Regions from separate parts of the Marinomonas sp. TI.3.20 genome, predicted to be linked through region 2. Evidence: predicted binding sites of a transcription regulator. Region 2 holds the regulator's gene; the other holds the start of a gene.

Region 1 (7,435 bases), on a different contig from region 2:
TCAGCAGGCAGCACAGACTATTCAGCAACAAGGTACATGGGGGGCGATTAACCCTGAAAACGTGGCCAGAATGCAATTGCAGAATCGTTTTACCAGTGGTTTAGACATCGCCAAATACACGGCTAAAATCATGCGTGAAGACATGGCAAGCTACGATAACGATGCAGGGAATTACACCCAGTCTTTAGGTTGCTGGCACGGTTTTATCGGCCAACAGAAAATGATCTCTATTAAGAAGCATTTTGGTACCACACGCAGCCGTTACCTGTACCTATCAGGTTGGATGGTGGCGGCAATGCGTTCTGAATTTGGCCCTTTACCAGATCAGTCTATGCATGAGAAAACCTCTGTACCAGCCTTGATCGAAGAGCTTTATACCTTCCTGAAACAAGCGGATGCACGTGAGCTACAGCATCTATTTAAAGACCTGGACGACGCCCGAGAAGCTGGCGATCAAGTGCGAGAGCAAGCGGCGCAAACGCAAATTGATAACTTTGAAACTCATGTTGTCCCGATCATTGCGGACATCGATGCAGGGTTTGGTAATGAAGAAGCGACGTATTTGTTAGCGAAAAAAATGATCGAAGCGGGCGCTTGTTGTATTCAGATCGAGAACCAAGTATCTGACGCCAAACAATGTGGCCACCAAGACGGTAAGGTAACAGTGCCACATGAAGATTTCTTAGCGAAAATTAACGCGGTACGTTATGCGTTTATGGAGCTGGGAGTGGACGATGGTGTCATCGTGGCGCGTACTGATTCTTTAGGCGCTGGTTTGACGCAAAAAATCCCAGTATCTCGTGAGCCAGGCGATTTAGCGGATCAATACAACGCCTACCTAGATGGCGATGAAGTGACCTCGCTTGCAGACATGCAGTCTGGTGATATGGCCATTAAACAAGGCGATCGTTTAATCAAACCAACCCGTTTGCCAAATGGTTTAGTGCGCTTTAAAGCGGATACGGGCGCAGATCGAGTGGTATTGGATTGTATTACTTCATTGCAAAATGGTGCAGATTTGTTGTGGATCGAAACAGAGAAGCCGCACATTGGCCAAATCGCAGAACTGGTCAATCGTATCCGTGATGTGGTGCCTAATGCGAAACTGGTTTACAACAACAGTCCTTCGTTTAACTGGACGTTAAACTTCCGTCAGCAAGTATTTGATGCCTGGTTGGAAGAAGGTAAAAACACCGCGGATTACCAGCGTGATCAGTTGATGTCTTCTCAATACGATACGACAGAGCTCGCGATAGAAGCGGATGAACGTATTCGTTGTTTCCAGAAAGACGCGGCGCAGCAAGCGGGTATTTTCCACCATTTAATTACCTTGCCGACTTACCATACTGCGGCATTGTCTACCGACAATTTAGCGAAAGACTACTTTGGCGATCAAGGCATGTTGGGATATGTGAAAGAAGTGCAGCGTAAAGAGATCCGCCAAGGCTTGGCCTGCGTAAAACATCAGGACATGTCTGGCTCTAATATGGGTGATGACCATAAAGAGTACTTCTCTGGGGCGCAAGCACTGAAAGCGTCAGGTAAAGATAATACGATGAATCAGTTCGCCGTATCTTCTTAAGGTTAGTTTATTCCCTTAGCTATTTTCCTTAAGTGTGTCTTTGTAAGGCCAGCAATATTGTGATTGCTGGCCTTTTTTTATGCGCAAAATAAAGTGTTAAGTAAGGCAGGCTTTGTTTGCCTTTTCTTTTTAAGCTACTTAGCATTAACCTAATAAGGTCAATAGGAGTAAGCCAGTGACACGAATAACGAACAAACTAAAACAGATTGCTATTATGGTTACCATCTTGAGTCTGTCAGGGTGCTCATTATTTTCAAATAATGGTTATGAAGGTGGAGATCACCGTGGTGGTGGGCCAACGGGGCCATTAACTGGATCTCTAAGTGCTAAAAAAAGTAATGGACCGATAGACAGCTCAGGTAAGAATGATAGTAAATACAGTGGTGGAGATCATCGCGGCGGTGGGCCAATTAGGCCATAGAGTAATAATTAATCTCTATAGTGATGTTCTTGTTTAGGATGAGAAAAAAGACAAAATTCAGCAAGTTATTAAGCAAAATGAAGATAATACTAAACTCTTTTTGGCTTTATGGTAGATTGATGAAATATAAACGGGTTCGACAGTATTCGAATAACAATATTATTAAAAATAGGCTCGTGATAAAACATAAGCCGTGCCTTTAGGGAGCCAACTATGCGCTTTAAGAACACCACTATTCTAGCTAGCTCAATTCTACTTGGAGCTATCACCACCCATGCTGTTGCTGCGGAATTTAAAGTCCCTGTTTCATACGAAATCATGTATGTTGACCTGAAAGATGGGGGAGATTTTGGTTCAGATTTTAAAGTTGATCTAAAGCCAGGGCATCATCAAATTGTCGTACGTTACCACCAGAGTGTTCGTAATAGTGGTAATTTAGATTTGTTTAAATCTGAACCAATTATTATTGATTTAGATATGAAAAAAGATGTGAATCTTGAGCTCAAAGCACCGTATATTCGCACTGATGAAAAAGCGTCTAATTACGCTGATAAACCGACGTTTACCATTGTTAATACGAAAGACGGCAGTAAGGTAGATTACAAAGAGAGAATCTTGCCTTTTAAATCTGGCTTTCAACCTACTCGTGATTATCTAGAAGAGATTAAAACTTTCACTGGTGTCGGTGTTGCCGCTGCGGCTAATTCTGCGGCAACGTATGCGCCTGCTCCTGCGCCAAAATCCGTTACTGAAGCCAATGAATTTCAGATGTTACAATTCTGGTTTAATAAATCAGATGAAGCAACTCGCAAAGACTTCCGTATTTGGATGGTAGATAACACGCATCAGCCGAAAGCTAAAAATACACAATTTGAGATGCTGACCTTCTGGTTCAATAAAGCGACACCAGTAGAACGTAAAGCCTTCCAAGTTTGGTTAGTTCAATAATATTGTTTATTGATTAAAAACAGAAAGACAAATTTAGAAACAAAAAAACCTGCAATTTGCAGGTTTTTTTTGTCTATTATTTTTTACTTAAGCGGTTTGAACTTCTGATTTATTGGCCAGTTTTTGATTGAACTTATCATTTACCCAAAGCGCTAATAGGATAATACCACCACCGATCGCAAGTCGAAGTATGTCGGCATCACGATTCCAAAAGAGAACGTTCACTAGTATGCCAGCAGGAATCAATAAATTATTCGCAATAGCAAGTGTTCCTATGTTGACTAACGTCGCTCCTCTATTCCAAGCAAAGTACCCTAAACCTGAAGCAATAATACCAAGGTAGGTCAAAATACCCCATTGCAATGGGGTTGTCGGTAATTTATCTATGTTGCCTAAGGCTAGGAAGCAAGGAATAACAACAATAAGAGCACCGATGAAAAACCAACCAAATATTGTTCGCTGTGGTATATCAGGGCGCTCTTTTGCCATGATACGTTTATAGCCCACTTGACCAGCAGCAAAACAAAGGTTCGCACCTTGTACAATGAGTAAGCCCTTAATAAAGCCTTCGTTAATACCTTGATAGCGAATGGCAATAGCACCTAGTACGGCTAATAAAGCACTAAAAAGAAAACCAATATTGAAGCGTTTGTCTAACAATCCATTCAGTAATGTAACGTATATTGGTGTCATAACCGTGAATAAAAGCACTTCCGGTACCGATAAATAGAGGAAGGATTGGTAGTAAAATCCGTACATTATGCCGAGTTGCAAGGCTCCACAAATCATCAGTTTAAAGGCAATTCTTGGCTCAATCTGACGAATTTTCAAGAACGGTAAAAAAACCATTGTGGCGAGCGCTACGCGCATTAGCACCGAAAACCAGGGGTCAACTTGTCCAGCGAGATAAACGCCAATTAAGCTGAATGAGAATGCCCATAGAAGGGTGACGGCAATAAGTATTGGCATAAGATTTGATTCCAAACAAAAGTTGCGCTAAGTCTAACCAGTTCGATCATTTGGGTAAATCTGTTTACCAAAATAAAATCTATGGTTTACTAATCAAGTAATTCACTAACTGAATGTTCGTAAAGTAAATTGACCGAAAATCAAATGCAGAGTGCATTCAAAATTGTGTGCTTTTATTGACATAGATTGGGGTTGTGTCGTGCTTGTTGGCTTGCGCTAGGCAAACCTTGATCTAGATTAACATTTTACTGCATCAGACTTGGTACCTTGCTCGTCATTGATATTTCATTTGACTAAAAAAAGGAATCTGATGATGAAAGCACTTATCCCTGTTGCTCTTGTTTCTGCACTTTGTTCTTCCGTTGCTCTTGCTCATAATGCAGGCGATTTTTTCGTGCGGGGCGGTGCCGCTATTGTTATGCCGAATGAAAGCAGTGATAAGGTGAATGGTGACGAGTTAAAAATTAGTAATGATACCCAATTAGCAGCTACCTTGACTTACATGGCGACTGACAATATGGGGGTTGAATTGCTGTTAGCGACGCCATTTACTCATGATGTCTCTACAAAAGGCTATGGCAAGGTCGCAGAAGTTTCTCAGTTACCACCTTCTTTGATGGCGCAATATTATTTTGGTAAAGCCGACAGTAAAATTCGCCCTTATGTTGGAGCGGGTGTTAACTACACTTTCTTCTTTGACGAGAAAGGCAAGGGTGCCTTAGCAGGCACAAATGTTAGCGTTGATGATTCTTTAGGTTGGGCTGCACAAGCGGGTGTAGATGCAAAAATTGCTAAGAACTGGTTTGCGAATGCGTCTGTTTGGTATATGGACATTGATACTGATGTTCGAACTGCAGTGGGCACAATTCATACAGAAATTGATCCAGTGTCAGTTATGGTAGGTGTTGGTTATACTTTTTAACACCCTAGTATAGGTTCTTTTTTTAAAGCCTTGATGTTGCCGCAGCATCAAGGCTTTTTTATTTCTAGAATCTTATGTAGAACTCATAAGCTCTTAAACTTTGATGATATTATTAGTGTTTTTTATAGTTAAACAGCTACTTTTTGATGACAGTCTAAAAAACCTTCCATGACGATATCAAAGAATCATTAATTCTAGGGTAATTATGAATAAGACAAGAGCTTCGTTGAGCGCAGCAGGGCTGGCTATTTTAATGGCTGGACAGCTTCTGCCATTGATCGACTTTTCAATAGTAAATGTTGCATTAGGCTCAATTGCTTCAGCATTGAATGCTAGCCATATAGAATTAGAGCTGATGGTTGCAGTTTATGGTGTCAGTTTTGCTGTCTGTTTAGCGATGGGAGGGCGATTAGGTGATAATTATGGTCGCCGTCGGTTGTTTAATACCTTAAAAGATAATTAAGTGCAAAACCCCACGGACAAACATACCAATTAAGCCGCCATATATTGCAACGCGCATCACCTTGTTGATACGTTTTCCTGCCGCAGCGAAAATAGCAATACCTGCAACATCTAATGGGTTTGTGGCAAATCCAGCCATCCGGTTTAGCTCAGTTACGCTAATAGCGCCCTGTTTTACAAGATCGATTGTGATGCCAACATAAGCGGTGCCGCCAGCAATGAATTTGGTTATTAGTGGCAGAACACTGGCTTCGGGTAAATGAATCAAACTTAAGGCAGGAGCTAATATTGGTGCTAAATAATCGATGACATGCAACGCTTTGAGTACGTTAACAAAAAAGATCGCAATAATTAACATAGGAACCATGCCGAGAGCGAGACGCATGCCTTCTTGCCCGCCATCGGACAGAATTTGTAAAATACTCTTTTTTCCCTCATAACTTGCTGTTGGAGCATCATCTTCATTTGTTATTTCGGAAGTGGACCAATTTTTTGTGAACAGATAATAAGTAACAGATGAAGCGGCTAATCCACCAATAAAAGAAGTACCGATTAATACACCGATATTTAACCCTACAGCCGCTAATGGAAAGGCAGCATTAGCTTGAGACATGGCGAGTACCATGGCTAGTGTGGCTGCCAAATGTCGTTCGTTAGTACCGTTTTTATCCATTAAGGAGAGGGTTGCAATGGGAGCGGCAAAACTGACAAAGGTAATTTTAAGGGCTGCAAAAACACCGAGTCCTGGAATGCCAAATAAACGTGACATTGGCGCCAGTTTATCGCATACCCAGCTTAAAATGCCTTTAGCATCAAGCAGCTTCATGATTGCTAACATGATGACCATCATAGGCATTAAAATATACAGAGCCATATTAAGCCCAGCTTTACCCGATACTAAAATGAGGGAAATAAACTGATCCACCAAATACTCCAGTGATTGGTACAAAACGGTAGGTAAGCGGCAATGTATAGAAAAATTATTGTAATTAGAAGGTTTGCTTTGGTTAATTTGTTATTAAAACCGCTTTTGAATACTTGTATGATACGCGATAGAAACTGTAAAGAGGGCGTTTCATGACGGATTCTTGGCTAATAAAATATGAAAACCAATGTCGCTTGTTTATTGAGCAAGAAAGCATTGCGGATGTGGCTCACGATATTCATCATATTGAACGGGTTGTAAAAGTAGCGAAGCAATTGGCGAGAGATGAGTCTGCTGAGTTGGCAATAGTGGTACCAGCCGCATGGCTACATGACTGTTTTTCATTGCCAAAAAGCCACCCAGATAGAGCCAAAGCATCGTCTATGGCAGGCGATAAGGCGGTCAAATTCTTAACTGAAATTGGCTATCCTGAGCAATATTATGCGCCGATCCATCATGCTATTTGTGCCCATAGTTTTAGTGCGAATATAGATCCTAAAACGCTTGAAGCGAAAATAGTGCAGGATGCGGATCGTCTTGATGCATTAGGTGCGATAGGTATTGCGCGTTGTATGCAAGTTAGCGGGGCGTTAGGGCGTAGTTTATATGCTTTAGAGGACCCTTTTTGTACTCAACGCCAGCCAAATGACGTCGAGTTTACAATAGATCATTTCTTTAAAAAGTTATTTCATATTAGTGCGACACTGAATACTGCAGCGGCTCGCAAAGAAGGGGAGCTTCGTGAAAGTAAGATGCGAGATTTTTTACATCAGCTAGCAAAGGAAATATGATGTAACCATCGCATTCAGGCTTTTGGCTTAGTGTTCAAAGTGGCAATATTTTTTACCATTTTTTCGCCTAGTTTCAAAAATCGCTCTAGTTCCTTATCGCTAATGCCAGATAGTATCTGGTTAATAGCGATATTGTCTGCGGCTTTCAATTCGAGATAATACTGAAGACCTTCCTCAGTTAAACGCAAATATTGACTGCGCTTGTCTAATGGATTGGCTTCTTTATAAATAACCTTGTGCAGCATTAGCTCTTTAATCAAACGCGCCATTTGTCCCTTGTCTTTATGTGTCATTTCAGAAAGCGCATGAGCCGTGCATTTTTCATTTTCATGAATGCCTTTAAGAATCATGAAGCACAGAGGAGACAAAGGAATCTCCTTTAGGCTCATGGTTTCTTTCATAGAGGTTTTTAAAC
Region 2 (7,435 bases):
AATGGTCGGCGAGTTGCGCTCGGTGCACACTATCAAGCTCCGGCCAAACCGTACTAATCGCTGTATCAAGTGACAAACCTATAATGTTTTTAATGTCATCATAATCTCTTTGAGGCGCTTTAACACGAGCTCCCGCTTCCAACATGCTATTACAAATTCCTGCTATGGAATCGAAAAGAGTGCCATCCCAATCAAAAATCACTAACTTAACCATGCAATACCTCTTAAGAATGATGCGACAAGAGTGTAACATAGCGAAAATTTGTAAGATAAGGATTAGCAATGACTTCTGGCTTCACATTAGAACAACTATCAATCGACCAAACTATTGAATATCGAAAAACTGTAACCGAGGATGATGTGCATACGTTTGCCGCCGTAACTGGCGACTCTAACCCTGTTCACCTGGATGCGGAATACGCAGCGACAACGTCTTTTGGTAAGCAAATAGCCCACGGCATGCTTTCAGCTGGCTTTATTTCTGCCGCTATAGGCACTCAACTACCTGGGCCTGGTTGTATCTATCTAGAGCAAAGCCTAAAGTTTCGTGCGCCTGTTTTTATTGGTCAAGAAGTGGTGACTAGGATCACAGTGACTGAAATTAACGAACGCCGCCGACGAGTAACATTAAAAACAGTGTGCGAATGCGAAGGCAAAGCCGTTGTTACTGGTGAAGCGACCGTTATGGTTCCAGCAGCAGAATAAATATATAACTCCGTTATGGGAGTGACATAGCGTATTAAATACATCGTCGCTTTCATAACGACTCGCTGTTAAACGAATATGGTTACTTTATCAGCACCGTTCTAAATAGATATTGGCTAACTTACTTAAAGGCTTGATGGTTAAATACGCATTAAATCACTTATTAGATAAATAGATTTGAGTTGTTCCTTCTTCTTGTACCTTATAATGGATAAAAAAGTATTTGATGGTGTAAAAACGAGGCAACGCTTAAAAAACACTGGATTTATTTACACAGTAGAATATATTTAATGATATAAATCATGAGTTAAGGCTTTATATGAATTCCCAACTACTTATCATTATGGTCGTTATCGCATCGTCTTTATTGACGTTGACTGAGCGAACCAGTGCACAAGAGATAAGTAAGCAGCGCTGGATGCCGACAACGGCTCAATTATGCAGCGAAGAAGCGACTCAAGAATTAGATGTTGACCCAATAAATGACAGCTATTCCTCATCCTATTGGTTTTTAACGACACCAACAAAAAATAGCAGCAACTTACTTGCTATATACAACCACCCTACTCGGGCCTTACCCTCTAAGCTAATCCAACCAAGAGCCCCACCGTCTTTTTTGATATAACCTACAAAACACTTTATTTTAAAATTTTTGGAGATTTATCATGAAAACACTTACTTATGTTTCTACTAAAGACGTTAACGCTTTGACGCAACCTGTGACTATTGAAAATACAAACTTGTATTCTCCTGCACTTAGCGTGTTTACCGATTTCAAAACGTCAGCACCTCGCGTCATTGAATCTAATACTCGTGCCGATGAATTGGTTCGATTGATGAGAAAAGAACACGTTCGAATGAAGATTGTTATTAATACAAGCGGCGCTTTCGAAGGTGTTATTAGCTTAGAAGACCTTTCAGAAAGAGCTTTTGTTAAACAAGTGGCCAATGGTTACTCTCGTTCAGAGCTTATTGTTGATGATTTAATGCGTCCAAAAGAAAATCTATTGGCATTGTCTTATAACTCTTTGAAAAACTCAGACATTGAATCTTTACTATTTAGCCAAAAAAATAATGAGCATCAGCACCTTTTGGTTATTGATGAAAGCAACCATTCTATTAGAGGGATTATTTCTTCTAGTGATATTGCACGTCAATTAAAATTAGATATTGATGTTACGCTAACAAACTTTGCTAATATTTATAAAATCGCTCTACTTGGCGAAGCACACTCAGCAAGTAAATTACAGGTAGCGTAGTTTTTTGCGCCATAAGGCGCTCTCTACTGACTGAAAACGAAAGCCCTATCTTTCTATGTTGAGAGATGGGGCTTTTTTTACTTTATTTTTTTTGAATCCAGTAATAGAAAAAGCCATTTTCTTGAGTCTGATCGACTAGAGAATGGCCTAAAAAATTGCAAAATTTAGGAATGTCTCTTGCCGTTGATGGATCTGTCGCAATAACCTTAAGCACCTCTTTCGATGCCATTTTTCGTATTTCCACATGCAGCATCATGACAGGTTCTGGGCACAACAGCCCAGCTGTATCTAACTCTAGTTGGTGACTCATGGCTAAAACACCTTTGAATGAATAATTATAATCATTATAAATCAATCAGAATTAACTCGCTAACCCATGACGCTGAAGCCAGTCTTCCACTACATTTGAAATATTTTCAATCACATCTTCCGTCTTTAAATTTTGTTTTTTTAAAGTTTTAAAATCATGATCCGCACCCTCAATCCAATGCACCTCAATGTGCTCATTTAGAGTTTGATTGTTTACCCAATCAGGCTTTCCCAGTGAGTCTCTCGTGCCTTGTATGATCAAACAGGGAGCCACAACGCCTTCCAAAAAGGACAGCCTATGCTTTTCAGGTTTTCCTGATGGGTAAAAAGGAAACCCAAAACAAATTATTGCACGAACATTTTCTTGATGAGAAAGCTGAGTCGCGACTCTTCCCCCCATGGATTTACCCGCCACAATGACGGATTCTTCAAATTTTATGGCTTCAATGAATTCAGGTACTAACGTTTTGAAGCGAGGCGGTGGACGTTTTTTACCACTAGATTCCTGTTCTGTCATATATTTAAAGGTAACAGGGACGACAGATCTACCATGCTTATCAAGGGTCATTTCACTGAAAACCTTTAAAAAACCACTCGACTGATGACCCGCTCCTGCACCATGTGCAAGATAAATAGGTATTTTTGAAACAAGGGAACTCGTCATAAAACAACCTAGCATTAACGGTTAATTAAAGAATGGTATTTAAGCAGAATCATCAAGACCTTAGAAGTAAATATACTAAAGAGATTGCAGTGCCGAAATTCTTAATATATGGGAGAAGCATCCCTTACGCTATCAAAAACGTTGACTTATATCATGAGGCGGCTGTAAGTCTCAGAGTAAACTTCGTATTAGAAATTTTAATAGGAAGAAATCATGATTTGGGATCAACCTCTCATTACCAAATACAATTTATCTGGGCCTCGTTATACCTCTTATCCAACCGCCCCACAGTTTGATGCTAACATTAGTAAAATAGCCTTGATTGATAAAATGCTATCACCAAGCCATGCTCCTATTAGCTTGTATTTTCATATTCCGTTTTGTGCGCATCTTTGTTACTACTGCGCTTGCAATAAGGTCGTCACAAAACAATACGATAAAGGCGCCGAGTACGTTGAGTTACTTGAAGAAGAAATGCGTTTAAGAAGCCTAATGCTTGATAAAAATCGTCCAGTGACTCAACTTCACTTTGGTGGAGGCACTCCTACCTTTTTGTCCGACGAACAGTTGAAACACTTATTTTCTGCCATAAACCATCATTTCAACTTAGTTCAAGATGGCAGCCAAGATTACAGCATTGAAATAGACCCAAGAGAAATCAGCCATTCCAAAATGAAACTACTAGTCGAAAATGGCATTAATCGCATCAGTATTGGAGTGCAAGACTTCGACAATGAAGTACAAAAAGCAATACACCGAGTACAACCTGTAGAAATGGTTCGAGATTTACTCAATGACGCTCGAGACCTAGGGGTCTTATCCGTTAACTTTGACCTTATATATGGACTTCCTAAACAAACTATTTACGGTTTTAAGAGTACGCTAGAAAAAGTCATCGAACTGAACCCTGATCGTATTTCAGTTTTCAACTACGCACATTTACCTGAACGCTTCAGAGCTCAGCGTCGAATATTAGACAGTGATCTCCCTTCACCAGAAGGTAAATTGAATTTATTGAAACTGTCTATAGAATTATTAACCCAAGCTGGCTATGAATATATTGGAATGGATCATTTTGCAAAACCTACTGATAGCTTAAAAATAGCGCAAGAAAAAGGTGAATTGCAAAGAAATTTCCAAGGGTATACTACCCACGCTGAAACCGATCTCATCGCCTTTGGCGTGTCCGCGATTAGTCATCTGAAAGGTGTATACATCCAAAATCATACGGATTTATCGCTTTATCAAAACAGCATCGAAAATGGTCAATTGGCCATTATGAAAGGGTATATTAGCAATGAAGATGATCTAATTCGTCATCACACCATTATGGCATTAATTAGCCAATTTGAACTCGATAGTAGAACCATTGAACAAAAACACGCTATCCACTTCAACAACTATTTTCATGATGAAATACAGCAATTAAGAGCGTTAGAAGAAGATGGTATTGTTGAAATTGAACAGATTGAAGAACATACTATCATTAGAGTAACAGAGCGTGGACGCTTGCTAATTCGCTGTGTTTGCATGGTATTTGATAAGTATCTAGGCAGCGCAGTAAAGTACTCTAGGGTAATCTAATAAATCGAAGTCAGGGAGATCTTTATGTCAATCGTACACGCCCAATCAAGGTTCACCAGTAAGCTAACATCTCAATGCCAGAATTGCAGCTTAAGTGCATTGTGTTTACCCATCGCATTAGCTGATGAAGATATAAACAGATTGGATCAAATTATTGAAAGGAAGCGTCCATTAAAGAAAGGGGAAATTCTCTTTCATCAAGGTCAAACCTTTGACTCTGTCTTTGCCGTTCGAACAGGAACGCTCAAAACATTCAATATTACCTCTTCAGGTGAAGAGCAAATCACAGGCTTTTATTGTCCGAGTGAGCTGGTTGGTTTGAGTGGCATTGATAACGATACTTACCCTATTACCGCCAAAGCGTTAGAAACAACCACAGTCTGTGAAATTCCATTTAGCCACCTAGAAAACTTAACCGCACAAATCCCCTCTTTAAGGCATCAGCTTTTTAGAATAATGAGCCGAAAAATCAGTGAAGACCAACAAATGATGGTTTTACTAGGTAAAAAGAATGCAGATGAAAAAGTCGCTTCATTCCTTTTGAACCTTTCTAGTCGTTTCAAAAAACGCGGTTATTCTGCTATTTCTTTTCGTTTAGCAATGTCCCGTGGAGAAGTTGGCAATTATTTGGGCCTTGCCGTTGAAACCGTTAGCCGTGTGATAACCCGCTTTCAAAAGAACAAGCTGATTGAAGTGGATGGTAAAGAGATAACCATTACTGATCTTGCGGAAATACAAAAGTTAGTGGGGATAGCGGATGATTGTGCTAGACTCGCCGATTTGAACAAATAGAAAAAGGCTCTTTTATCCTATGCTTTACGATGATTTTTACGTCAAGTCATTAATTCGTACCGTTGAAGACTGGCCTAAAGCCGGTATCAGCTTTCGCGACATCACCCCAATTTTTAGTGATCCTAAAGGTATGCGGATGGTAGTTGATGCCTACGTGCACCGTTATATTGGCAGCGATATTACTCATATTGCCTGCATTGATGCGCGTGGCTTTTTAATCGCGGCTGTCTTGGCTTATGAATTACAAAAACCATTGATCTTGATCCGTAAGAAAGGCAAATTGCCTGGCAAGACCATTTCACAATCCTATGATTTGGAGTACGGCTCTGCTGAGCTTGAGATTCAAGAAAATTCGGTAAAAGCAGGTGATCAAGTGTTATTGTTTGATGACTTAATTGCTACCGGTGGAACATTGCTTGCAGCGGTTGCGTTACTGACCAGTCAAGGTGCGAATATTAAAGAAGTTGCCGCTATTATTGATTTACCCGACCTTGGTGGCAGCCAGAAACTACAGGATAACGATCTATCTATTTTTAGCTTATGCGCTTTTTCCGGTGAATAAAGGCTAATTAGCCCTTATACAAGATAAAATTTAGTTAATAAAAAAGGTGGCCAAGATGGCCACCTTTTTTATATCAAACTACTCACTTAGAAAGCAACAGAAGCACCGATACTTAGGCCATCACTTGTTTCGCGACGCTCGCCATTTGTATAAACCGACACAGTACTGCCGTAACCAATATAAGCTCGGGTATTTTGTGTGGTCATGTATTCGCCACGGACATCATATGTGTACATGTGATCCAATCGTGATACAGACAACACCGTTGGCGCATAGTAACCAGAAGCGTAAAAACTTAAACGGTTTGCCATAGGGAATGTGTAGCGGTACCAGCCACCCAATGCCGTAGCAACGGCAATCTCATCATTTTTCCCTTGCATATTGTTATCAAGAGCATAGATGCGAACACCCAACCCAATTTGCAAAGGGCCACTCGTGTCTGAATCTTGAATATTGATACCAACATAAGCTGAAGAAGTTTCATTATCAGCATCATGAGTACCACCACCACTAATAGAAAAAGGGCCGGCATCAATAGCAACGTCCGCTTTCACTAAATCATTAGTCAAACTTACACCCGCAGTAGAAGCAAAAACCATGGATGAACTCAAAATACCTGCGGTAAGCAGTAAGGCTTTATTTGTTAGATTCATTTGCACTAATCCTATATTGATACAATGTTTAACTTGTTAAAAGCATCTTCAGATTGCTTTAAATCTTTAAAATTAAATAATTCGTTATCAGCAAGATGCGAAGGAACGACATTCTGCATAGCAGTAAACATAATATCCGTCCTACCTGGATAATCTCTATCCCACTGCTGAAGCATATCCTTTACTACTTGTCTTTGAAGATTCTTTTGGGAACCACATAAGTTACAAGGAATAATCGGATACGATTTAGCGATAGAAAACGCCTCAATATCTTTCTCTTTGCAGTAAGCTAGAGGGCGAATAACGACATGCTTGCCATCATCGCTTAATAGCTTAGGTGGCATAGACTTCAACTTACCACCAAAAAACATGTTTAAAAAAAGCGTTTCTAATATGTCATCTCTATGGTGACCAAGTGCTATTTTGGTAGCTCCAATTTCTTCTGCGAAACCATAAAGAGAGCCCCTTCTTAAACGTGAACATAAGCCACACGTGGTTTTCCCTTCTGGAACGATTTCTTTAACAATACTGTAAGTATCACGTTCTAAAATATGAAAATCGACACCCTGCTCTTCTAAATACGCAGGCAATATATGTTCAGGAAATCCGGGTTGTTTCTGATCTAAATTAACCGCTACAATTTCAAAACTAATTGGAGCGCTAGCTTGCAGGTTACGAAGGATTTCAAGCATTGTATAAGAATCCTTCCCTCCTGATAAACACACCATCACTTTATCACCCTCTTCAATCATATTGAAGTCGGCAATTGCTTGGCCAGTGAGTCGTCGTAACCGTTTGTGGAGTTTATTAAGCTCCAGTTTTTCTTTAGGTTTGTTAGTTAGATCCATGATACACACGCTGTAAACGAAATGCGGCTATCTTACTATACTGACCGCGAACCCGCATC

The links. Region 2 encodes FNR, which switches genes on or off when oxygen is low (the NO sensors DNR and NnrR bind a similar motif). Its sites were predicted from a motif close to TTGATNTANATCAA; they were not measured.
Region 1: a site for FNR is predicted at 4,148-4,161, ahead of V6259_RS04665 (OmpW family outer membrane protein). Genes of this name have one in related genera too.

What each region holds. Positions count from the first base shown of each region.
Region 1 is NZ_JBAKAS010000003.1:98,927-106,361, reverse strand. Features, by position in the region: gene V6259_RS04685 (isocitrate lyase) at 1-1,582, shown strand, start outside; gene V6259_RS04680 (hypothetical protein) at 1,758-2,003, shown strand; gene V6259_RS04675 (YccT family protein) at 2,217-2,951, shown strand; gene V6259_RS04670 (carboxylate/amino acid/amine transporter) at 3,039-3,920, opposite strand; gene V6259_RS04665 (OmpW family outer membrane protein) at 4,231-4,842, shown strand; gene V6259_RS04660 (MFS transporter) at 5,048-5,305, shown strand; gene V6259_RS04655 (nucleoside recognition domain-containing protein) at 5,291-6,229, opposite strand; gene V6259_RS04650 (HD domain-containing protein) at 6,382-7,020, shown strand; gene V6259_RS04645 (MarR family winged helix-turn-helix transcriptional regulator) at 7,035-7,435, opposite strand, start outside.
Region 2 is NZ_JBAKAS010000006.1:167,543-174,977, reverse strand. Features, by position in the region: gene V6259_RS08685 (HAD family hydrolase) at 1-214, opposite strand, end outside; gene V6259_RS08680 (MaoC family dehydratase) at 283-705, shown strand; gene V6259_RS08675 (hypothetical protein) at 1,025-1,330, shown strand; gene V6259_RS08670 (CBS domain-containing protein) at 1,371-1,964, shown strand; gene tusA (sulfurtransferase TusA) at 2,047-2,274, opposite strand; gene V6259_RS08660 (alpha/beta family hydrolase) at 2,326-2,937, opposite strand; gene hemN (oxygen-independent coproporphyrinogen III oxidase) at 3,151-4,521, shown strand; gene fnr (fumarate/nitrate reduction transcriptional regulator Fnr) at 4,546-5,313, shown strand; gene V6259_RS08645 (adenine phosphoribosyltransferase) at 5,333-5,875, shown strand; gene V6259_RS08640 (YfaZ family outer membrane protein) at 5,962-6,528, opposite strand; gene ttcA (tRNA 2-thiocytidine(32) synthetase TtcA) at 6,540-7,376, opposite strand.